2 linked regions of the Azoarcus olearius genome follow. The protein of the gene in region 1 interacts with the protein of each later gene in a pairwise test. Links are inferred from orthologs where the notes say so. Each region holds a gene or a part of one and is shown on either strand. Other genes may lie near its edges. The genes, in order: ligA and leuS.

Region 1 (11,740 bases):
AGTGGCCGGAACTGATCTTCGAGCGGCCGGAGCTGCAGTTCCCCGAGCAGCTCAACGCCACCGCCGAACTGCTCGACCGCGCGCTCGCGGAAGGCCACGCCGAGCGTCCCGCGATCATCGGCAAGAACATCCACTGGACTTACCGCCAGCTGCACCAGCAAGTCAATCGCTTGGCCCACGTCCTGGTCGAGGACATGGGCCTGGTGCCGGGCAACCGGGTGCTGCTGCGCGGAGCCAACACGCCCTGGCTGGCCGCGTGCTGGCTGGCGGTGTGGAAGGTGGGCGGCGTCGCCGTCGGCACCATGCCGCTGCTGCGCGCGAAGGAGTTGAAGGAGATCCTGCGGCTGGCCGAGATCAGCCACGCGCTGTGCGATGCCAGCCTGGCCGAAGAGCTGGAATACGCCCGTGCCGAGAGCCCGACGCTGCGCCACGTGATGCTATTCGGCGAAGGGGGCGAACTCGCGGCCCGCATGGACGGCAAGCCGGATCAGTTCGACACCGTGGCCACCGCCGCCACCGACCCGGCCCTGATCGGTTTCACCTCCGGCACCACCGGGATTCCCAAGGGCACCATCCACTTCCACCGCGACGTGATGGCGATGTGCGAGGTCTTCCCGCGCCACTGCCTGAAGCCCACGCAGGACGACGTCTTCATCGGCACGCCGCCGCTCGCCTTCACCTTCGGCCTTGGCGGCCTGCTGTGCTTTCCGCTGTGGGCGCGCGCCAGCACCGTGCTGCTCGAAAAGCTCGCGCCCGAACCGCTGATGCAGGCGATCCAGGACCACCAGGCCACGGTCTGCTTCACCTCGCCCACCGCCTACCGTCAGATGGCGGGCCTGGTGGGCAAGTACGACATCGCCAGCCTGAAGAAGTGTGTTTCCGCCGGCGAGGCGCTGCCCACCGACACCCGCGACAAGTGGCGCGAGGCGAGCGGCATCCAGATCCACGACGGTATCGGCGGCACCGAGATGATCCACATCTACATTGCCTCCGGCCCGGACGACTACCGACCCGGCGCGCTCGGCAAGCTGCTGCCGGGCTACACCGGCATGATCGTCGATGACGACATGAACCCGCTGCCCCCGGGCGAAGTGGGCAAGCTCGCGATCAAAGGGCCGACCGGCTGCCGCTACCTCGCCGACGAGCGCCAGCAGAACTACGTGAAGAACGGCTGGAACCTGCCGGGCGACGCCTTCCACATGGATGCGGACGGCTACTTCTACTACCACGCGCGGGTGGACGACATCATCGTCACCTCCGGCTACAACGTCTCCAGCCCCGAGGTGGAATGGGCGTTGCTGGCCCACCCCGCGGTGGCCGAATGCGGCGTGATCGGCGTGCCCGACCCCGACCGCGGCCAGATCATCAAGGCCTTCGTCGTGCTCAAGCCCGGCCAGGTCGGCGACGAGGCGATGACGAAAACCCTGCAGGACTTCGTCAAGCAGACCGTGGCGCCCTACAAGTACCCGCGCGCCATCGCCTACGTCGACACCCTGCCCCGCACCGAGACCGGCAAGCTGCAGCGCTTCCGGCTGAAGGCGCTGGGGTGAGGTTTTGCCGGCTTCTGCTCGCACCGGACGCAAAATACCTGCCGATCAAATCAATTTAAGCGTGAATGATTTAACCGATTCACGCGTTAGAATGACCGGCAAGGGCGCTCTCCGCCCATCCAATGCACGCTGCAGGTATCGCCATGACGCTAGAACAGACCGAAACGCCGTCCAACGCCGACCCGGACATCATCGACCATGAAACCCGCGCCACCGACACGGACCACGAGGCCCTGCGGGTGTGGCTGCGGCTGCTGACCTGCACCAACATCGTCGAATCGCGCCTGCGCAACCAGTTGCGCACCGGTTTCGATTCGACGCTGCCGCGCTTCGACCTGATGGCACAGCTCGACCGCAACCCGGAAGGCCTCAAGATGCGCGAGCTGTCGCGCCGGCTGATGGTCACCGGCGGCAACGTGACCGGGCTGACCGACAAGCTGGTGGAAGAAGGGCTGGTGGAGCGCCGCGACGATCCGCGCGATCGCCGGGCCTACACGGTGCATCTCACCCCGGAAGGCAAGCGCCTGTTCCGGCAGATGGCGAGTTCGCACGAAAACTGGGTGATCGAACTGTTTGCGGGGCTCGACCACGACGAGAAGATTCAGCTGCTCGATCTGCTGAACCGCCTGAAGCGCCACCTCACCGCACTGGACAGCGGCGCCAGCTGAAGTACCGCGCGGCTCAACCGGCCCGGCACAGGGCTTCCAGCACGCGCCGCACCCGCAGCATCGCTTCCTGCAACACCAGTTCGATGCTGTCGAAGTGGATGCCGTGCTCGCTGGACGAACGTCCCGCCGCGTAGTTCACCACCACGTTCAGCGCCGCGTAGGGCAGATCCAGTTCGCGTGCGAGGGCGGCTTCCGGCATGCCGGTCATGCCCACCAGATCGGCGCCGTCGCGTTCCAGGCGGTTGATTTCGGCGGCGGTTTCCAGCCGCGGCCCCTGCATGCTGGCGTACACGCCGCCGTCGAAGATCGGTTCGCCCGCGTCGGTTGCCGCCGCGAGCAGGCTGCGGCGCAGTTTTTCGTCGTAGGGGTGGGTGAAGTCGATGTGACGGACAGGGGCCTCGCCGCCATCGAAGAAGGTGTTCTTGCGGCCCCAGGTGTAGTCGATGATCTGGTCCGGCACCGCGAGCGTGCCCGGCGCGAAATCGGCGCGGATTCCGCCCACCGACGCGACCGACACCACCGCGGTGGCCCGTGCCTGATGCAGCGCCCAGATGTTGGCGCGGTAGTTCACCAGGTGCGGCGGAATCGTATGGCCGTAGCCATGGCGGGCGAGAAAGACCACCGGCTTGCCGGCAAGCGTGCCGAAAGTGAGTGCGCCGGAGGGCTCGCCATAGGGGGTGCGACAGACCTCGCGACGCACGACTTCCAGCGTAGAAAGCTGGGTCAGTCCGCTACCACCGATGATTGCGAGCATGTGGGCACTCCTCGACGAAGGGCGCGGATTCTAGCACGCGGCCCCCTCCCGCCCCCGCGGAATTCATGCTGCGACGCCGCAGCACGTGTTAGAATCCGCGCCTTTTCAAAGACTTCCCGCCTCCATGTCCCGCGCCATTCGCAACATCGCCATCATCGCTCACGTCGACCATGGCAAGACCACCCTGGTGGACCAGCTCCTGCGCCAGTCCGGCACCTTCCGCGATAACCAGCAAGTTGCCGAGCGGGTCATGGACTCGAACGATATCGAGAAGGAACGCGGCATCACCATCCTCTCGAAGAACTGTGCCATCCAGTATGGCGAAACCCACATCAACATCGTCGACACCCCGGGGCACGCCGACTTCGGCGGCGAAGTCGAGCGCGTGCTGTCGATGGTCGACAGCGTGCTGCTGCTGGTCGATGCGGTCGAAGGCCCGATGCCGCAGACGCGCTTCGTCACCCGCAAGGCGCTGGCGCTCGGCCTCAAGCCCATCGTCGTGATCAACAAGATCGACCGCCCGGGCGCGCGTCCGGACTGGGTGATCAACCACACCTTCGACCTCTTCGACAAGCTCGGCGCTACCGAAGAGCAGCTCGACTTCCCGGTGATCTACGCCTCCGGCCTCAACGGCTTCGCGGTCGAAAACATCGACGACGAGCGCAAGGACATGCGTCCGCTGTTCGACGCGATCCTCAAGCACGTGCCGCCGCCGGAAGTCGACGCCGATGGCCCGCTGCAGCTGCAGGTCTGTTCGCTCGACTACTCCACCTACATGGGCCAGCTCGGCATCGGCCGCATCAAGCGCGGCCGCATCAAGCCCAACCAGGAACTGGTGGTGATGTATGGCGATGAGAACCGCGGCAAGGGCAAGGTCAGCCAGATCCTCACCTTCAAGGGCCTGGAGCGCTCCCCCGCCGAATCCGCCGAGGCCGGCGACATCGTGCTCGTGGCGGGTATCCAGCAGGTCAACATCGGCGTGACGCTGTGCGACCCCGACTGTCTCGAGGGCCTGACCCCGATCGCGGTGGACGAGCCGACGCTGACCATGAACTTCATGGTCAACAGCTCGCCGCTCGCCGGCCGCGAAGGCAAGTTCGTCACCAGCCGCCAGATCCGCGAGCGCCTGGAAAAGGAACTGCTGAAGAACGTGGCGCTGCGGGTGAACTACACCGGCGACTCCGACGTGTTCGAAGTCTCCGGGCGTGGCGAACTGCACCTCACCATCCTGCTGGAAAACATGCGCCGCGAAGGCTATGAGCTGGCGGTGGGCCGTCCGCGCGTGGTGTACAAGGAAATCGACGGCGTGAAGTGCGAGCCGTACGAAATGCTGACGGTGGACGTGGAAGAAGACCACCAGGGCGGCGTGATGGAAGAACTCGGCCGCCGCCGCGGCGAGCTGCAGGACATGCAGCCGGACGGCAAGGGGCGCGTGCGTCTGGAATACCGCATCCCGGCCCGCGGCCTGATCGGCTTCCAGGGCGAATTCCTCACCATGACGCGCGGCACCGGCCTCGCCTCCCACGTGTTCGACGACTACAGCCCGATGGCCGGCTCGATGGCCGAGCGCCGCAACGGCGTGCTGATCTCGCAGAACGATGGCGAAGCCGTGGCCTACGCGCTGTGGAACCTGCAGGACCGCGGCCGCATGTTCGTGAGCCCGGGCGAAGCGCTGTACGAAGGCATGATCATCGGCATCCACACCCGCGACAACGACCTCGTCGTGAACCCGATCAAGGGCAAGCAGCTCACCAACGTGCGCGCCTCGGGTACCGACGAAGCGGTGCGCCTGATCCCGCCGATCGCGCTGACGCTGGAATCCGCAATCGAGTTCATCGCCGACGACGAGCTGGTCGAGATCACGCCGAAGAACATCCGCCTGCGCAAGCGTCACCTGAAGGAAACCGACCGCAAGCGCGCGGCCAAGGCCGACGCCGCGTAAGCGCGCTGCCGCCGCAAACGAACGCCCCGCCTGTTGATTCAGGCGGGGCGTTTTTCTTTCCGGATAGCGCTGGGGTTTCAGGCCGCGGCGGTTTGGCCCCTTCCCCTTCAAGGGGAAGGCCGGGATGGGGATGGGGTTCAAGCCACCGCCCCGTCCTTCCCCCGCCACTCCCCCGATCGACGGCGAAAAAAAGCGCCGCGGTCCGCGGCGCTTCCCACATCCGCCATAGCAGGAGGCAGGCGCTGCCCGCCCCCGCCGCTGCGGCTTACTTTTCCTTCTTCTTCGCCAACTCGCCCGGGAAGCGGTCGTTGAGGTAGGCCGCGAATTCAGCCCCCACTTCATGGTGGCGCAGGCCGAATTCCACCGCAGCCTTCAGGTAGCCGAGCTTGGAGCCGCAGTCATAGCGCACGCCCTCGTACTGGTAGGAGAGCACGGCTTCTTCCTTCAGCAGCGAGGCGATCGCATCGGTCAGCTGCAGTTCGCCACCTGCGCCCGGCTTGAGCGCGCGCAGATGCTCGAAAATGCGGGGGGTCAGGATGTAGCGGCCGACCACCGCCTGGGTCGTCGGCGCTTCCTCGGGCTTCGGCTTCTCGACGATGCCGGTCACGCGCTGGATGTTGCCGCTCTGGCTTTCGGTGCTGACGATGCCGTACTGGCGGGTTTCCTGGCGCGGCACGTTCATGGTGCCGAGCACCGAGCAGCGGTGATAGTTATAGACCTCGCTCATCTGCGCCATCACCGGCTTGCCGCCGTGGTTGTCGAGCAGGTCGTCGGCGAGGATGACCGCGAAGGGCTCGTCGTCGCCCACCACCGCGGAGGCGCACAGCACCGCGTGGCCGAGGCCGAGCGCTTCGGACTGGCGGATGTAGACGCAGTTCATGCCCTTGGGCACGGTCTTGGCGACCACTTCCAGCAGTTCCTTCTTGCCACGGGCTTCGAGTTCGGTCTCGAGTTCGTAGGCCTTGTCGAAGTGGTCCTCGATCGCACGCTTGGTGCGGCCGGTGATGAAGATCATGTCGGTGATGCCGGCAGCGACGGCTTCTTCGACCGCGTACTGGATCAGCGGCTTGTCGACGACCGGCAGCATTTCCTTCGGGCTGGCCTTGGTGGCCGGCAGGAAGCGCGTGCCCATGCCCGCAACCGGAAAGACCGCCTTGGTGACCTTTTTCATTCTGGGACTCCGTCCTTGTTGTTGATGGGCGACTGTTCGCCCGATTCCAGCAATCGGCGCAGACCGTCCTCATCGACGATGTCCACCCCGAGATCCTGCGCCTTGGCGAGCTTGGAACCGGCTTCGGCCCCCGCCACCAGGTAATCCGTCTTCTTGGAAACCGAACCGCTGACCTTGCCGCCGTGGGCCTCGATCAGCGCCTTCGCCTCGTCGCGCGACAGTGTCGGCAGCGTGCCGGTGATTACGAAGGTCAGGCCTGCGACGCTGCCGCTGGCCGGCGCCGCGGGCGCGCCCTCCTCCCAACGCAGGCCGGCTGCGCGCAGTTGCTCGACCACCTCGACGTTGTGGGCCTCGGCGAAAAACTCCGCAATGCACTTTGCGACCACCGGGCCGACGTCCGGCACTTGTTGCAGCGCGCCCTCGTCCGCCGCCAGCAATGCATCGAGGCTGCCGAAATGGCGGGCGAGATCCTTCGCGGTGGCTTCGCCGACGTTGCGGATGCCGAGCGCGAAGATGAAGCGGGCGAGCGTGGTATTGCGGCTCTTCTCGATGGCCGCCAACAGGTTCTGCGCGGACTTCTCACCCATGCGCTCCAGATTGGCGAGCGCGAGGATGCCGAGCTTGTAGAGGTCGGCCGGCGTCTTCACGATGCTGGCATCGACGAGTTGCTCGACCAGTTTGTCGCCGAGTCCTTCGATGTCCATCGCGCGGCGGCCCGCGAAATGCAACAGCGCCTGCTTGCGCTGCGCCGGGCAGAACAGGCCGCCGCTGCAGCGCGCCACCGCCTCGTCCTCGCCGCGCACCACGTGCGAGCCGCACACCGGACAGGTCGGATAGCTCGCCAGCAGGTTGAAGCGCGGCGGTTCGCCTTCGCGGCGCTCCAGCACCGGGCCGACAACTTCGGGAATCACGTCGCCCGCGCGGCGCACGATCACCCAGTCGCCGACGCGCACGTCCTTGCGGTCGATCTCGTCCTGGTTGTGCAGGGTTGCGTTGGTAACCGTGACGCCGCCGACGAAGACCGGCTCCAGCCTTGCCACAGGCGTGAGTGCGCCGGTGCGGCCAACCTGCACGTCGATGCCGGCGAGGCGCGTGATCTCTTCCTGCGCCGGGTACTTGTGCGCCACCGCCCAGCGCGGCTCGCGGGTGACGAAACCGAGTTCGCGCTGCAGGTCGACGCGGTTCACCTTGTAGACCACGCCGTCGATGTCGTAGGGCAGTTCGTTGCGCAATGCGGCGATGCGGTCGTGGAAGGCAATCAGGCCCTCCGGGCCCGAGGAGACCTCCCGGTGCTCGCATACCGGCACGCCGAACGCGGCGAGGCGGGTCAATAGTTCCGCCTGCGTAGCGGGCAGATCGAACCCGGCATGCTCCCCGAGCCCGTAGGCGAAGAAGGACAAGGGACGGCGCGCGGCGATGCGCGGATCAAGCTGGCGTACGGCGCCGGCCGCGGCGTTGCGCGGGTTGACGAAGACCTTGTCGCCCGCTTCGCGCTGGCGGTTGTTGAGTGCTTCGAAGTCGTCGCGCCGCATGTAGATCTCGCCGCGGACCTCGATGACCGCAGGGGTCGCCCCGTGCAGGCGTAGCGGAATCTGCTGGATCGTGCGCACGTTGTGGGTGACGTCCTCGCCGGTTTCGCCATCGCCGCGCGTGGCTGCCCGAACCAGCACGCCGTGTTCGTAACGCAGGCTGATGGCGAGACCGTCGAACTTGAGTTCGCCCAGGTATTCCACTGCGGGGTCGCCGTCGCCCAGGCCGAGCGCGTTTCGCACCCGGGTGTCGAAGTTGTGGACGCCTTGCGCCGTGGTGTCGGTCTCCGTGCGGATGGACAACATCGGCACCGCATGGCGCACCGGCACCAGTTCAGGAAGCGGCGCGCCGCCGACCCGCTGGGTGGGCGAATCGGGCGTGAGCAACTCGGGGTGCGCCGCCTCGATATCCTGCAGTTCGCGAAACAGGCGGTCGTACTCGGCGTCCGGAATCGTCGGCGTGTCGAGGACGTAGTAGGCGTGGTTATGGCGGGCGATTTCCGCCCGCAGGGTCGCCGCCCGCGCGGCAGCATCGGCAAACAGCGGCATCGTGTCAGGCAGCGAAAAGGCGGAGGGCGAGCGGGCCGCCGGCGGGGATGTCGTGGCTGGCCATGCGGTCCTGGAACTGCGCGATCTGGCTGCGGATCATTCCCGCCGCGTCGACGCCGAAAGGCGCGCGGTTGTCATCCACGACGACGCCCTGCAGCGCACCGGCCAGGTGGGTCGCAAGCTGCATCATGCGCTCGAAGCAGGCGGCGCCGTTGGCCACCCGCGGCACATCGATCACCAGCGTGATGCCGTGGGTTTGCACGGTGCGCAGGTTTTCGGCGGTGAACAGCGAGGGTTCGAGGTTGGACAGGGTGAACACGGTGTTACCCGCCTCGTCGCGCATGTGGAAGCTGCCGTCGTCGGCCAGAGTCAGGCCTTCCGCCTCCGCGAGGCCGCGCAGCTTGGTGCCGAGGAAGGGTTGCTGCGTGGCCACCACGTTGATGCCGATCTGGACGTCGACATCGGCGCAGAAACGGTCGAGTTCGGTGGCGCCGCCCAGCGCCTGCACGCGCGCCGGGAGACCGGCGGGTACCGCGAAGAACTGCTCGGCGATGCGCTGCACGCCGCCCGAGAAACGCATGAAGTCGGTTTCGCCGATCGGGCCGTTGCGATCGACCAGCTGCATCGCGGCGCAGAACCAGTGGTAGGCGCCGGCGCTGTGGACATTGAGCGGCCGCCACACATTGCCGCCGTCGTCGAAACCGAACCAGCGCACCGGCTTGCTGAGGCCGTCCAGCTGTTGCTGCTGCGCCGCCCACAGGCGCGGCACATCGAGCGGCTCGATGGCTTCGATCAGGATCACGCAATCGGCACGGGTGTCGAGTTCTGCGGGCTTTTCGGGCACGCTGCGCCGGGTTGCGGCTTCGCGCACCGGGCGCGGCGCAGCCGCCGGCGTTCCGATGACGGGCTCGTTGTCCCCGCCATCACTGTCGAAGCTCGGCTCCACCCGCGCGCCATCGGTCGCGTCAGCGCCGTCCGGTTCGAGCAGCACGTCGCGGTGATCGGACTTGAATGCCTGCTCCGCACGGCGGCGGTGCTTGCGTTCCTGCCATTTGTTATAGGCCACGATGAGTACCACGAGGGCGGCGCCGGCGCCGATCAATGCGACTTGAAGTTCGCTATCCATTTTCTTTTCCCTTGATCACGCTGCGGCCGCTTCGGCCAGGCGCAGCGCTTCCTCCATATCGACTTCCACCACGCGCGACACGCCCTGCTCCTGCATCGTCACACCGACGAGTTGCTGGGCGATTTCCATCGTGATCTTGCTGTGGCTGATGAAGATGAATTGTGTCTGAGATGACATGCGTTTGACCATCTGGCCATACCGCTCGGTATTGGTATCGTCCAGCGGGGCGTCTACCTCGTCAAGCATGCAGAACGGCGCCGGATTGAGCTGGAACATCGCGAACACCAGCGCGATCGCCGTGAGCGCCTTCTCGCCACCGGACAGCAGCTGGATCGAGGTGTTCTTCTTGCCCGGCGGCTGGGCCACGATCTGGATGCCGGCATCGAGGATTTCGTCGCCGGTCAGCACCAGTTCGGCACGGCCCCCGCCGAAGAGCTGCGGGAACAAGGTGGCGAACTGCTGATTGACGGTATTGTAGGTTTCCTGCAGTTGCTCGCGCGTTTCGCGGTCGATGCGGCGGATCGCGTCTTCCAGCGTGCCGATCGCCTGCAGCAGGTCCTCGGTCTGCGCGTCGAGATACGACTTTCGTTCGCTTGCGCTGCGCAGCTCGTCGAGCGCGGCGAGGTTCACTGCCCCCAGTTCGGCGATTTCACGCGCCAGCCGCCCGACTTCGCGCTGCAGGCTGGTTTCCTTGAGGTCGGGCGTGAGCAGCGGCGCGAGCGCGGCCTCGTCGGCCTGGGCTTCGCGCAGGCGTTCCTCGTGCTGGGCCGCGGCCAGCTCCGCAGCTTGAACAGCGAGCCGCAGCTCTGCCACGCGGGCACGGGCGGGCGCGGCCTCCTGCTCGGTGCGCAGCCGCATTTCTTCCGTCTGGCGCAGCAGGGCGGCGGCGTGCTCCAGCGCGTCGCGGCGCGCGGCGAGCGCCGCTTCGCGGCTGCTGCGCAGGCCGAGCGCTTCCTGCAGTGCGTCGTGGCTGCGGGCGTCGTCGGTGGCGTCGAGTTCCTGGCGGCGGCTCGCCTGCTCGGCCACGATGCGGTCGAGCTGGTCGGCGGCGAGCTGGAGGTTGCGCGCGATGTCATCGAGCTTGCCGGCGCATTCCCGTTCGGAGAACTTCACTTCCTGCAGCTCGCGCGCGGCCGCCTGCTCCAGCGTGCGCAGTTCGCGCAGGCTTTGCTCGCGCTCACGCAGCACTTCGGTCGCGGCGTCGAGGCGATGGCGTTGAAGCTCGGCGAGTCCGGCTGCGCGGGCGGATTCGAGATCGGCGCGGGCCAGATGTTCGCGCTCGGTGGCTTCGAGGTGTACAAGGTCGCCGAGGTCATGCGCGAGCTGGGCGTGGCGCTCGTCGGCGCGGCTGCGCGCCTGCTGCAGCTTCAGCAGCTCGACCTGCTCGGCATGCACCTGAGCCTGCGCCGCCTGGATGTCGCGGCGCAGGGTGTTGGTGCGCTCCTGCAACTCGGTCGCGCTGGCTTCGGCGGCCAGCAAGGCATCATGGGCGAGGTGCGCCTCTTCTTCCAGCGCCTGCTGTTCGCTGGCAAGCGTATCGATTTCGCGCTGACGTTCCATCACGCCGTGGGTGCGGCTGTCGGGCACGAAGTGGGTCAGCGCATGGCGGCTCAGGGTCTGGCCCAGGCGGCTGACCAGCACGGTGCCGGCGGGCAGTTCGGCGCGGCGGGGTAGCCAGTCGGCGAGGTTGTCGACGGCAAAGTGGCCGGCCAGCCAGTCGCGCACCAAGGGCTGCAGGCTGGTGTCCGTCAGCGTGATCCTGTCTGCCAGCGGCACTGTGCCGGCAGGTGCCACCAAGTCGGCCGGACAGGCCGCGCCGGCATCGAGTGCAAGCGCCAGCGATTCGGGCGGCGCCTCGTCGAGCAGGCTGAGCGCCGCATTGTCAGCGTCCGCCGGCGCGGTCATCAGCGCCGCGAGGCGTTCGCGCAGCACCGCCTCCACCGCCGATTCCCATCCTTCCGCCACGCGCAACACCCGCCACAGCGGGGGCAGTTCGGCAAGGCCGTGGCGCCGCAGCCAGTCGCCAAGCTTGCCCTGCGACTGCACCTTGGCCTGGAGCTGGACCAGTGCTTCACGGCGGGCGCGCAGCTCGGTCAGGCGGCGCTGCACTGCGCGTTCGTGATCGAGCGCACTCTTCAGCGCCCCCTGGGCATCCGGCAAGCGCGACTGCAATGCCGAGAGGTCATGCTGGCGCTCTTCCAGCGCCTCCTGCAGCATTTCCATCCGCGCCTCGCGCTCCTCGAGGTCGCGCTCGTCGGGGCCCTGGATGTTGCCCCGCTCGCCTTCCAGCCGGGCACGGCGCTGCTGCAGAGCGTCGAGTGCGCGCTGGGCGCTGGCACGATTGGCTTCTTCGACGCGCAATTGTTGCTCGGTCTGCGCGAGTTCGCGTCGTGCCGAATTGACGGTGGTTTCGGCGCTCTGGCGCGCCGCGTCGGCGTCAGGCAGGCGGTC
Region 2 (11,889 bases), 1.3 Mb from region 1 along the record:
GTTTCCGGATGCCGGTATTTCACCGTCGGCGCTTCCTTCTTCTTGCCGGCCGCGGCTCGACCGCGCTTTGCCGCGGGCTTTTTCTCCGTCGCCGGGACCGGTGCCGATCCGATCAGGTCGCTCAGTGAAAGGCCTTCGTCGGCCGCCATTTTCTGCATCTTCTTGAGGAGGTCGCGGCGGGCGGAATCGCTGCGCCGGCGGATTTCTGCTTCAACCCGCGACTGGAGGCGACGCAGCTGGGTCAGCGACAGAGTCCCTAGTTCCATTATTGCTCCTGGTGAAAATCCGCCACACGGGAGGAGGGTGGCATTTCAAAAGAGGTGGATACGGCGCAGTAAATCGAAACCAACAGACAGATTTCGTAGCGCGACGTTACCCTAAATGAAATCGAGGCGCAAATTGCTAATCCAGCGCGACCTCGACGAGTTGCGGTTTAAGGCAGCGAATCACATCCGTCGGGTTGATTTGCACCAGAAATCCGCGCCGGCCGCCATTGATGAAGATCGACGGGAGGTCGGCAATCGACCGCTCCATGAAAACCGGCATTGGCTTTCGCGTCGCAAACGGCGAAGTGCCACCGACGAGGTAGCCGGAATGGCGGTTTGCGACGTCCGGTTTGCAGGGTTCGATGCGCTTGCGCCCCGCCTGGCGCGCCAGTTCCTTGGTCGATACGGTGCGGTCGCCGTGCATCAGGACGATCAGCGGCTGGGCCTTTTCGTCCTCCATGATCAGGGTCTTAACGACCGCGTGTTCCGGAACGCCCAACTCCCGCGCGGATACTGCGGTGCCTCCGTGCTCCTCGTAAGCGTAGAGGTGGCCGGTGAATTGCACCGCGTTGCGGCGGAGATATTGGGTGGCGGGTGTCTCTGGCGTGTTGGACGATTGCTTCGACATGGGCTCGCGTGACGGGTCGGTGTATTAGCTGCGCGGATGGTGTCTGGCGTGGAGCTGCTTCAAGCGTTCCCGCGCCACATGCGTGTAGATTTGCGTCGTCGAGATATCGGCGTGGCCCAGCAGCAATTGCACGACGCGGAGGTCTGCGCCGTGATTGATCAGGTGCGTGGCAAATGCGTGTCGCAGCGTGTGGGGCGAGATCCGTTGTGCTGGAATTCCTGCCTTGGGTGCGTATTGCTTGATGATGCGCCAGAACATCTGGCGCGTCATTCCGGCGCCGCGCTGGGAAACGAAAACCTCGTCGCATGTCCGCCCGCGCAACAGGGCTGGCCGTGCCTCGCGCAGGTAGCGGCCGAGCCACTCGAGCGCGATGTCACCGGTGGGAACGAGGCGTTCCTTGCTACCTTTGCCGAACACCCGGATTACGCCTTCGCCGGTGCTGATCGCAAAGAGTTTCAATTCCACCAGCTCGGAAACACGAAGCCCGCTCGCATACAGCAATTCAAGCATGCTGCGGTCCCGCAGGCCATGAATCGTGTCGACGTCGGGCGCTGCCAGCAGCGATTCCACCTGTGCTTCGCTGAGGGTGCGGGGAAAGCGTTCGCCGGTCACCGGGGCGTCGAGCTGGACGGTCGGATCCTGAGCGATACGGCGCTGGCCGAGCAGCCCACGGTAAAAGCGGCGCCAGGCCGACATCAGGCGGCGCTGGCTGGCGGGTTTGGCGCGGCGGCTGAATTCGGCGAGATACGCGGTGAGCTGGCTCTCGTCCGCTTCGATCAATTGAGTTCCGCGACCGGCCAGCCAGGCGCCGAATTGCGCGAGATCGCTCCGATAACCGGCAATGGTATTGGCTGCCAGGCCGAATTCCAGCCACAGTGCGTCGCAGAACAGATCGAGTTCGGCGCGCGTCTCCGCCGAGAGCTGTTGTTCGAATGCGGTCACGGACGGGGGGGGGCGTGGTGATCACGAGGTGGGTGCGGCGAGGCCCGAGGGCCTCGCCGACCCGCTTGCTCTACCCCAGAGCAATATCGGCTGGAATCGTGGATTCCCTTGCGGCGATTATGCCACGAACGTCGGATTCCGACGTCTGCCTCGTCTACGTAGAAACCCTTAAGGGCGGGGATTTTCTCACGCCTCGCGTTGATCCCCATCCTGACTTTCGGCTTATCGGCGGATCTCGCCATTGCCGAACACGATCCATTTCTGGCTGGTGAGCCCTTCCAGCCCCACCGGGCCGCGGGCGTGGATCTTGTCCGTGGAAATCCCGATTTCGGCACCGAGGCCGTATTCGAAGCCGTCGGCGAAGCGCGTGGAGGCGTTCACCATGACGGATGCCGAATCCACCTCGCGCAGGAAACGCATCGCATGGGTGTAGTGCTCGGTGAGGATCGCCTCGGTGTGGCCCGAGCTGTAGGTGTTGATATGCGCGATCGCTTCATCCAGGCCCGCCACGACGCGGATCGCGATGATCGGCGCGAGATATTCCTCGTGCCAGTCCTGCTCGGTGGCGGGGCTGAGCCGGGCACCTTCGATGCCGGCTTCGCGCAGCAGCACGAGCGCTTCCGGGCACGCTCGCATCTCGACGTTCCTCGCCGCCAGCATCCGTCCGATGTCGGGCAGGAAACGCGGGGCGACGGCACGGGCCACGAGCAGCGATTCCGTGGTGTTGCAGGTGCCGTAACGCTGGGTCTTGGCGTTCTCTACGATGGGCAGCACCTTCGCCGGGTCGGCATGGTCGTCGACGTACACATGGCAGTTGCCGTCGAGGTGTTTGATGACGGGGACGCGTGCCTCGCTGGAGACTCGCTCGATCAGCCCTTTGCCGCCGCGCGGCACGATCACGTCGACGAATTCGGGCATCGTGATGAGCGCGCCAACCGCAGCCCGGTCCGTCGTTTCCAGCACCTGCACGGCCGTTTGCGGCAGGCCGGCGGCGGCAAGCCCGGTGCGCACGCAGCTTGCAATCGCCTGATTCGAGCGCAGCGCTTCCTTGCCGCCGCGAAGGATCGCGGCGTTGCCGGATTTGAGGCACAGCGCCGCCGCGTCGGCGGTGACGTTGGGCCGCGCCTCGTAGATGATGCCGACCACGCCGAGCGGCACACGCATCTTGCCGACCTGGATGCCGGAAGGGCGGCGCTTGACGTCGGTGATTTCCCCCACCGGGTCGGGGAGTGCCGCAACCTGTTCAAGCCCGGCGGCCATGCCTTCCACGCCCTTGGCGCTCAGCGTCAGGCGGTCGATCAGGGCCTCGTCCAGCCCGGCCGCGCGGGCTTCGGCGAGGTCGGCCGCGTTGGCCGCCAGCAGCGCGTCGCGACTGTCGCGGATGGCTTGCGCCATCGCCACCAGGGCGGAATTCTTGGCATCGGTGGAGGCTGCCGCAAGCGTGCGGGAGGCGGCGCGCGCTTCGCGGCCGACGGTCTGCATGTAGTGCTGGATATCCATCATCGTCACAGGCGGAAAAGCCAAAAAGGGATTAAAGCACTGATCGCGGCGCCCGTGGGCCACGCGCTACATCCGCCGCGGAACGGGTCAGTGACGGCAGAGCCGCAGCGCAAGCTGCAGGAATTCGTCCCACACGTCGCCGTCCGCCAGCCCCTTGATCATCCGGTCGATGCGGGCCGCGTGCATCAGCGCGGCGCGCAGGCGCCCGCCGCCCAGGCGGGCAAGGGCGCGGGTAAGGAGTTGCTTGCGTCGTTCGTCGAAGACGCGTTCGGCCTTGAACAGCGCGGCGAGTGGCTGGCCGGCGTCCTGTCCGGCGCGCAGCAGCGCGAGGCTGCGGGTTTCGTTGGCCAGCGCCCACAGCACCAGCGGAGGCGCCGCGCCCTCGCCGTGCAGGCCTTCGAGCAGACGGGCGCAGCGCGCCGGGTCGCCTTCCAGTACGGCCTGTCGAAGGGTATCGATGTCGTAGCGCGCGACGTTGAGTACGGCTTGCTGGACGTCATCAAGGGTCAGTTGCGCGCCGTGCGGAAACAACAGCCCGAGCTTGAGGATTTCCTGATGTGCCGCGAGCAGGTTGCCTTCCACGTGGTCGGCAATGAAAGCCAGCGCTTCCGCCGGGGCGGTGAGGTGTTGCGCGGCCAGCCGCTGCGCCAGCCACTGAGGAAGGCGTTCGCGTTCCGGCGCGTTTAGCTCGATGACCGTGCCGGCGTCGCCCAATGCCTTGAACCAGCTGGTTTTGCGTGCCTGCCAGTCGAGTTCCGGCAGCGTCACCAGGGTGAGCGTGGCAGCGGGCAGTTGCGCGACATAGCGCTGCAACGCGTCGCCGCCATCGCGCCCCGGCTTGCCGGTGGGAATGCGCAGATCGATGAGCTTGGCGCCGCCAAACAAGGACATGTTGCCGGCGGCGAGTGTCAACGAATCCCAGCGGAAGCCCTGGCCCACCACCAGCGTTTCTCGTTCCGAATAGCCCTGGCGGCGCGCTGCCGCGCGGATTGCGTCGGCGGCTTCGAGCACCAGCAGCGGCTCGTTGCCGTGCAGCACCCAGAGCGGTGCGAGCGGCTTGTCGAGCTGGGCCGCGAGCTGGTCGGGGCGCAAATTCACTGCGGGCGGCGGACCACCGCGAGGCGACGCATCAACTGTTGCACGAGGTCGCTCTGCATGTCGCGGAACAGCAGGTTTTCCTCCTGTTCCTTACCCAGGATCAGCGCGTCGTCGAAGGTGTATTCGCGCCGTGCCAGGATGGCCGTGGGCGGAATCAGCGCGCTGCCGTTCTTGTCCAGCAGCTGGAAGCGCATGCGCTGGGTAAGCTGGTATTCGCGCACCTTGCCGGCGCCGGTCAGGCTCAGGATTTCGCGCTCGCGTTCATTGGCGAGCACCTGCAGCCTGACGTCGGCTTTCGCCGCGTCCTCCACCACGGTCGTGGTGCCGCTGGTGGCGATCTGGCGGCGCAGCAGCGCGCCGAGTTCGGAGAATTCGCTGACGCCGACATGGATGGTGGCGAAGTCGAGCGGTTGCGGGCCGCGCAGGCGGAATCCGCAGCCGGCGAGTGCCGCCGTGGCGCCGGCCGCGGCCAGCAGGGTGAGGGCGCGGCGGCGGGTGAAGGGGGTGGGCATGCGTGCAGTCCTCAAACCACGATATTGACGAGCCGGCCGGGCACGACCACCACCTTCTTCGGCGGCTTGCCTTCCATGAACTTCTGCGCCGCCTCGGAGGCGAGCGCCAGGGCTTCGATGTCGCTCTTGCCGGCGTCCGCGGCGACCTTGACCGAGCCACGCAGCTTGCCGTTGACCTGCAGCATCAGCTCGATCTCGTCCTGCTTGAGCGCGGCTTCCAGGGGTTCCGGCCACGCGGCCTGGACGATGTCGCCGCCGAAGCCGCAGTCCTGCCACAGCGCGTGGGCGATGTGCGGAGTGATCGGCGACAGCAGGCGGACGAGGATGGAGAAGCCTTCCTCGGCGACTTCGGCGTGGGCGGCAGCATCGTCGCGCGGCGCTTTCTCGAGGGCGTTGAGGATCTTCATCGCCGCCGACACCACGGTGTTGAACTGGTGCTTGCCGAAGTCGTAGTTGGCCTGCTTCAGATGGGTGTGGATCTCGCGGCGCACATCGGCGAGCGCGGCCGGCAGCGTGCCGGCGGCGAGCGCGCGGGCAGCCGGCAGTGCCGCACGGAATTCGCTGGCGAAAGCGTGGCCGAAATTCCACACCCGGCGCAGGAAGCGCGAGGCACCTTCAACGCCGGAGTCGGACCATTCCAGCTGCTGGTCGGGCGGCGCGGCGAAGATGATGAACAGGCGCGCGGTGTCGGCGCCGTACTGGTCGACCAGCGCCTGCGGATCGACGCCGTTGTTCTTCGACTTCGACATCTTCTCGGTGCCGCCGATGACTACCGGCAGGCCGTCGCTGGCGAGCTTCGCCGCGGTGATGCGGCCGCGTTCGTCGCGTTCGACCTGGACGTCGGCCGGATTGAGCCATTGCTTCTTGCCGCCGTCGAGTTCGCGGTAATAGGTTTCGGCGACCACCATGCCCTGGGTCAGCAGGTTGGTGAAGGGTTCGGACACATTCACCAGGCCGCAGTCGCGCATCGCGCGGGTGAAGAAACGCGAGTACAGCAGGTGCAGGATGGCGTGCTCGATGCCGCCGATGTACTGGTCGACCGGCGCCCAGTAATTGACCCGCTCATCGACCATCGCGGTGGTGCTGTCGGGCGAGGCGTAGCGCAGGAAGTACCAGGAGGACTCGACGAAGGTGTCCATGGTGTCGGTTTCGCGCCGGGCGGGTTTGCCGCACTTGGGGCAGCTGCACTGGTAGAACTCGGGCATCTTGGCCAGCGGCGAGCCGCGGCCGGTGATCTCGACGTTCTCGGGCAGCACCACCGGCAACTGCTCGTCCGGTACCGGCACGTCGCCGCAGTCGTCGCAGCGCACCATCGGGATCGGGCAGCCCCAGTAGCGCTGGCGCGAGATGCCCCAGTCGCGCAGGCGGTACTGCACGCGCTTGTTGCCGAGGCCCTTGGCGGCGAGGTCGGCGGCGATGGCGTCCACCGCGTCCTGGAAGTGCAGGTTGTCGTACTTGCCGGAATTCACCAGCTTGCCGTGCTCGGCGTAGGCGTCGATCCACGGCGCCGCCACGTTTTCATAGGCGTCGTGGGTGGAGCGCACCACCATCTTGATCGGCAGCTTGTACTTGGTGGCGAAGGCGAAATCGCGTTCGTCGTGGGCGGGCACCGCCATCACCGCGCCTTCGCCGTAGCCCATCAGCACGTAGTTGGCGACCCACACCGGCAGGTATTCGCCCGTGATCGGATGCACCACGCGCAGGCCCGTCGGCATGCCCTTCTTTTCCATCGTCGCGAGATCGGCCTCGGCGACGCCGCCCTGCTTGCATTCGTCGATGAAGGCGGCGAGTTCGGGGTTGCCGGCGGCGGCCTGGGTGGCGAGCGGGTGCTCGGCGGCCACCGCGACGTAGGTGGCGCCCATCAGGGTGTCGCCGCGGGTGGTGAACACCTTGAGCACGCCCGAGCTGCCGATGGTGGAGAGGTCGTAGGGGAAGTGCACTTCCACGCCTTCGGAGCGGCCGATCCAGTTCTTCTGCATCAGCTTGACCTGTTCCGGCCAGCCGGGCAGCCCGTCCAGCGCCTCCAGCAGCTCGTCGGCGTAGGCGGTGATCTTCATGTAGTACATCGGGATTTCGCGCTTTTCCACCAGCGCGCCCGAACGCCAGCCGCGACCGTCGATCACCTGCTCGTTGGCGAGCACGGTTTCATCGACCGGGTCCCAGTTCACCGTGCCCAGCTTCTTGTAGATCAGCCCCTTCTCGAACAGGCGGGTGAACAGCCATTGCTCCCAGCGGTAGTACTCCGGCGTGCAGGTGGCGACCTCGCGCGACCAGTCGATGGCGAAGCCGAGGCGCTTCAACTGGCCCTTCATGTAGTCGATGTTGGCGTAGGTCCACTTGGCCGGCGGCACGTTGTTCTGGATCGCCGCGTTCTCCGCCGGCATGCCGAAGGCGTCCCAGCCCATCGGCTGCAGCACGTTGTAGCCGCGCATACGGTGGAAGCGCGCCAGCACGTCGCCGATGGTGTAGTTGCGCACGTGGCCCATGTGCAGCTTGCCCGACGGGTAGGGGAACATCGACAGGCAGTAGTACTTGGGGCGGGTCGCATCTTCGGTGACGCGGAACGCCGCGGTGGATTCCCAGTGCTGCTGGGCGGCGGTTTCTACGGCTGCCGGTTGGTATTTGTCCTGCATGGGCGGGGGCGCGAAGTCAAGGCGTTGAAAACACGCGAGTATATCGCGAAGCCGTGTCGCGACGGGCTGCGCCCCGCGGGCATGAGTGCGTGCAGGCAAAAAAAATGGCACCCGGCGAGGGGCCGGATGCCATAACTCCAATGAAGGAGAGGAGGGAGACGGTTAGTCCGGCTGCATGGGCAGCCGGATGAATTCAAGATGCGGGCGGGCGACGGCGAACTCAGGCCGCTTCGCGCACATGGGCGGCCACGCGCTGCCAGTTGGCGGAGACGGCAGAGAACACGTCTTCCATCGCAATCAGCGGCAGCAGCCACATGCGGTTCTGGCTGCGCACCAGCGGGGTGACCTGCGGCGTGCACAGGGTGGTCTTTTCCTCATCGAGCAGGCGGAGGAAGTTGTCCATCGCCGAGCCCCAGTATTCCGAGGTGCCGACCCAGCCGGTTTCTGCGGTTGCGGTGCGCACAGCCTTGCGCCACAGGGCTTCGGCGCGTTCGACCGGGATGCCGACGCGGCGTGCATGCCAGGGGAGGGATTTCGGTGTCTGCATTGCGGTTCTCCATTTGGCCGGGTAGGGCCGTCGCACCGGGCAGTGGTTTCGTGGACCACGCCTTCGGGTGCATTTTGCTGTGCTGCAAAAACAATTGCTTTCGATTCTGGTCGTGTAACGACAGGAGGTGCCTCCCTGTCGATGAACGGCGCCTAGCTCATTTGCTGCTATGCACAATCAAAAGATAATGCACTTCGCCCGCTTCTTCAAGGCGGCTTTGTTGCGGATCGGCGACAAGGTGTTGCAGGCGTGACTCACGTCACGTCCCGCGCCTTGGGCGGGATGTCCCGGAGCGCCCGGGTAGAATGGCGGCACCACGAGGAAGCCCCATGTCCAACCTGCTTGCCAACCTTAACGAACAGCAACATCAGGCAGTCACCCTGCCATCCCAGCACGCCCTGATCCTCGCCGGTGCCGGCTCTGGCAAGACCCGCGTGTTGACCACCCGCATCGCCTGGCTGGTGCAGTCGGGCCAGGCCAGCCCGGCGGAAATCCTCGCCGTCACCTTCACTAACAAGGCGGCCAAGGAAATGCATGCCCGCCTCGCCGCGATGCTGCCGATCAACACCCGCAGCATGTGGATCGGCACCTTCCACGGCCTCTGCAACCGGCTGTTGCGGGCCCACCATCGCGATGCTGGCTTGCCGCAGCTGTTCCAGATCCTCGATTCCGGCGATCAGCTCGCTGCGATCAAGCGGCTGCTGAAGACGCTCAACGTCGACGACGAGAAATTCCCGCCGCGCGAGTTGCAGCACTTCATCAATGGCCAGAAGGAAGCCGGCTTCCGCCCCCACGCGGTGGAGGCCTGGGACGACTTCACGCGCCAGCGTGTACAGCTCTACCAGGAGTATGAAGCGCAGTGCCAGCGCGAGTCAGTTGTGGATTTTGCGGAGTTGCTGCTGCGCACCTATGAGCTGCTGGAGCGCAACGAGCCGATCCGGCGCCACTACCAGCGGCGCTTCCGCCACATCCTCGTCGATGAGTTCCAGGACACCAACGTGTTGCAGTACCGCTGGCTGAAGTTGCTCGCCGACGAAGGTCGGGAGGGGGGCGCGTCGCTGTTCTGCGTCGGCGACGACGACCAGTCGATCTACCGCTTCCGCGGCGCAGAGGTCGGCAACATGCGTGACTTCGAGCGAGAGTTCCGGGTGCAGAACGTGATCCGGCTGGAGCAGAACTACCGTTCCCGCGGCAACATCCTCGACGCCGCCAACGCGATCATCCGGAACAACTCCGACCGCCTCGGCAAGAACCTGTGGACCGACCAGGGCGCGGGCGAGCCGATCCGTGTGTTCGAGGCCTTTTCCGATGCCGACGAGGCGCGCTGGCTCGTCGACGAGGTCCGCGGGCTGGTGCGCGACGGCGCGCTGCGCAGCGAGATCGCACTGCTGTACCGCTCCAACGCCCAGTCCCGCGTGCTGGAGCATCAACTGTTTACAGCCGGTGTGCCCTACCGGGTGTATGGCGGCCTGCGCTTCTTCGAACGGCAGGAGATCAAGCACGCGCTCGCCTACCTGCGCCTGATCGCCAATCCCGACGACGACACGGCGTTCGCGCGCGTGGTCAACTTCCCCACGCGCGGCATCGGCGCGCGGTCGCTGGAAGCGCTGCAGGATGCCGCGCGCACCTACAACACCAGCCTGTACGCCACGGTGCCGCACCTGTCGGGCAAGGCCGGCACGGTGCTCGCGCAGTTCGTCCGCCTGGTGGAAGACCTGCGCCGGGACACCGCCCGTCTGCCGTTGCCCGAGCTGATCGACCACGTGCTCGACGCGAGCGGGCTGCGGGCGCACTACAAATCCGAAAAGGAAGGGCAGGAGCGGCTGGAGAACCTGGACGAACTGCTGGGCGCAGGCAGCAATTTCGTCGCCGAGGCGCAAGCGGATGCAGAGGTGCTGGCCGGCGACCACGCCCTGCTCGCGGACTTCCTTGCCCACGCCTCGCTCGAAGCGGGCGACCATCAGGCAGACCAGGGGGCCGACGCGGTGCAGTTGATGACCGTGCATTCGGCCAAGGGGCTGGAGTTCAACGTGGTCTTCGTCTCGGGGCTGGAGGAAGGCCTGTTTCCGCACGAGAACAGCATCCTCGAAGCCGAAGGGCTGGAAGAGGAGCGCCGCCTGATGTACGTGGCGGTGACGCGGGCACGCGAGCGTCTTTACCTCTCCTTCGCGCAGAGCCGCATGCTGCACGGCCAGACGCGCTACAACCTGCGCTCGCGTTTCCTTGAGGAAATCCCGGCCGGGCTCGTCAAGTGGCTGACGCCGCCGAATCCGCGTTCGATGGCGGGCGGCGCGCTCGCCGGCATGGGCGGCGGCTACTTCAAGCCGGGCGCCAGCGTGGCTCCGGTGGCGGCGCGGCAAGCGCGGGGCACGTCGGCGCATCTGCCCAACGGGCTGCGCATCGGCCAGTCGGTGGCGCACGCGAAGTTCGGGCAGGGGGTCATCGTCGCTGCTGAGGGCAGCGGGTCGGACGCGAAGGTGCAGATCAACTTCGGCCCCGCGGGCGTCAAATGGCTGCTGCTGGCGGTGGCGAAGCTGGAGCCGGTGTAAGGCCGGGCGGGTACGGCGCTCAGGCGCCGTACTTGCGTGCCAGCGTGTCGTGCAGGGCGACGAACTCCTGCGACAGCTTGTGCTTGGGTTCAAGGTGGATCATCGGGCGCGCCTGTTCATGCGACTCCTTGATCTTCACCGAGGCCGACAGGTAGGGCGACAGCACCGGCAGGCCCTCGTCGATCAGCTCCTGCACCACTTTCTGCGGCAGGCTCGCGCGCGGCTGGTACTGATTGACCACGATGCCTTCGACCGCGAGGTCGCGGTTGTGGTCGGCGCGGATCTCGTCGACATTTTCCAGCAGCGCGTAGAGCGCGCGGCGCGAGAAGTCGTCACAGTCGAACGGAATCAGGCAGGCGTTGGCGGCGATCAGCGCCGAGCGGGTGTAGAAGTTCAGTGCCGGCGGGGTGTCGATATAGACGCGGTCGTAGCTGTCGGCGAGTTCGTCCAGCGCGTCGCGCAACTTGTAGATCTTGTAGCGCGACTCCAGCTTGCTTTGCAGTTCCTCCAGCTGCGGATGGGACGGCATCAGGTCCAGCCGGTCGAAGGGCGTGGCGACCACGAAGTCTGCGGTGCGGCGCGGGTTGAGCTTGAAGTTGAGGGTCTGGTCGAAGAAGCCCGCCAGTGTCGCGTCCACTTCTTCGGCGCTGTCGCCCAGCAGGTAATGGGTGGAATTGCCCTGCGGGTCGAGGTCGATCACCAGCGTGCGCAAGCCCTGCTGGGCGCTGATCGCGGCCAGGTTGCAGGTGATGGTGGATTTGCCGACCCCGCCTTTCTGATTGAACACCACGCGCCGCATCGCTACCCCTGTTTGCCCTGTCCGAAGGTGCGGGCATTGTGCCAAAAAACCGGGCACCGGCCCTAATCCCCGCCAATATGCGGAAATCCGGGGGGCTTTGCGCGGGCGCCGTAATGCAAAGGCCGCGGGCCTTGCGTTAAACTCGACACTCGTCATCTTTCATGACCGCACCGGCCCACTCCCCGAAGCCGGACGGCATGCGGGCCCCCGGAGGCCCGGTTCGCGGCACGGCGCACGGCGCCGACCCACATTCCAACACGCTGCGAATGGTCTCAGTTGGCGAGGCGACGGCGCGCGCCTGCAGTTCGCCCGACGCTCATACCCACACCGTTCCGAGAGGAAAAAGAATGGATCAGGATTTCATCGCCGCGGCGCTGGATTATCACCGTGCACCGACGCGCGGCAAGATTTCGGT

The links.
Region 2: the proteins of ligA (region 1) and leuS interact in binary tests that used the Escherichia coli proteins (3 or more experiments, as listed by UniProt). The link is inferred for Azoarcus olearius from one-to-one orthologs.

The regions. Positions count from the first base shown.
Region 1 is NZ_CP016210.1:2,295,458-2,307,197, forward strand. Bases 5,623-8,601 are described here. They hold ligA (NAD-dependent DNA ligase LigA), read right to left. Parts: upstream 8,164-8,601; coding sequence 6,082-8,163; downstream 5,623-6,081. Other genes in these bases: galU (UTP--glucose-1-phosphate uridylyltransferase GalU), read right to left, coding at 5,623-6,085; dqs_RS10595 (cell division protein ZipA), read right to left, coding at 8,168-8,601. Also shown: dqs_RS10565 (AMP-binding protein), read left to right, coding at 1-1,550; dqs_RS10570 (MarR family winged helix-turn-helix transcriptional regulator), read left to right, coding at 1,694-2,218; dqs_RS10575 (S-methyl-5'-thioinosine phosphorylase), read right to left, coding at 2,232-2,972; translational GTPase TypA, read left to right, coding at 3,097-4,914; more of galU, read right to left, coding at 5,180-5,622; more of dqs_RS10595, read right to left, coding at 8,602-9,289; chromosome segregation protein SMC, read right to left, coding at 9,305-11,740. UniProt on the Escherichia coli protein: DNA ligase that catalyzes the formation of phosphodiester linkages between 5'-phosphoryl and 3'-hydroxyl groups in double-stranded DNA using NAD as a coenzyme and as the energy source for the reaction.
Region 2 is NZ_CP016210.1:3,617,464-3,629,352, reverse strand. Bases 4,758-7,885 are described here. They hold leuS (leucine--tRNA ligase), read right to left. Parts: upstream 7,580-7,885; coding sequence 4,958-7,579; downstream 4,758-4,957. Other genes in these bases: dqs_RS16525 (hypothetical protein), read right to left, coding at 7,800-7,885; dqs_RS16535 (LPS-assembly lipoprotein LptE), read right to left, coding at 4,758-4,946. Outside these bases: dqs_RS16560 (H-NS histone family protein), read right to left, coding at 1-149; ybaK (Cys-tRNA(Pro) deacylase), read right to left, coding at 403-894; site-specific tyrosine recombinase XerD, read right to left, coding at 919-1,836; dqs_RS16545 (glutamate-5-semialdehyde dehydrogenase), read right to left, coding at 2,059-3,336; holA (DNA polymerase III subunit delta), read right to left, coding at 3,424-4,434; more of dqs_RS16535, read right to left, coding at 4,431-4,757; more of dqs_RS16525, read right to left, coding at 7,886-8,126; dqs_RS16520 (UvrD-helicase domain-containing protein), read left to right, coding at 8,456-10,675; dqs_RS16515 (ParA family protein), read right to left, coding at 10,695-11,474; dqs_RS16510 (NADP-dependent malic enzyme), read left to right, coding at 11,822-11,889.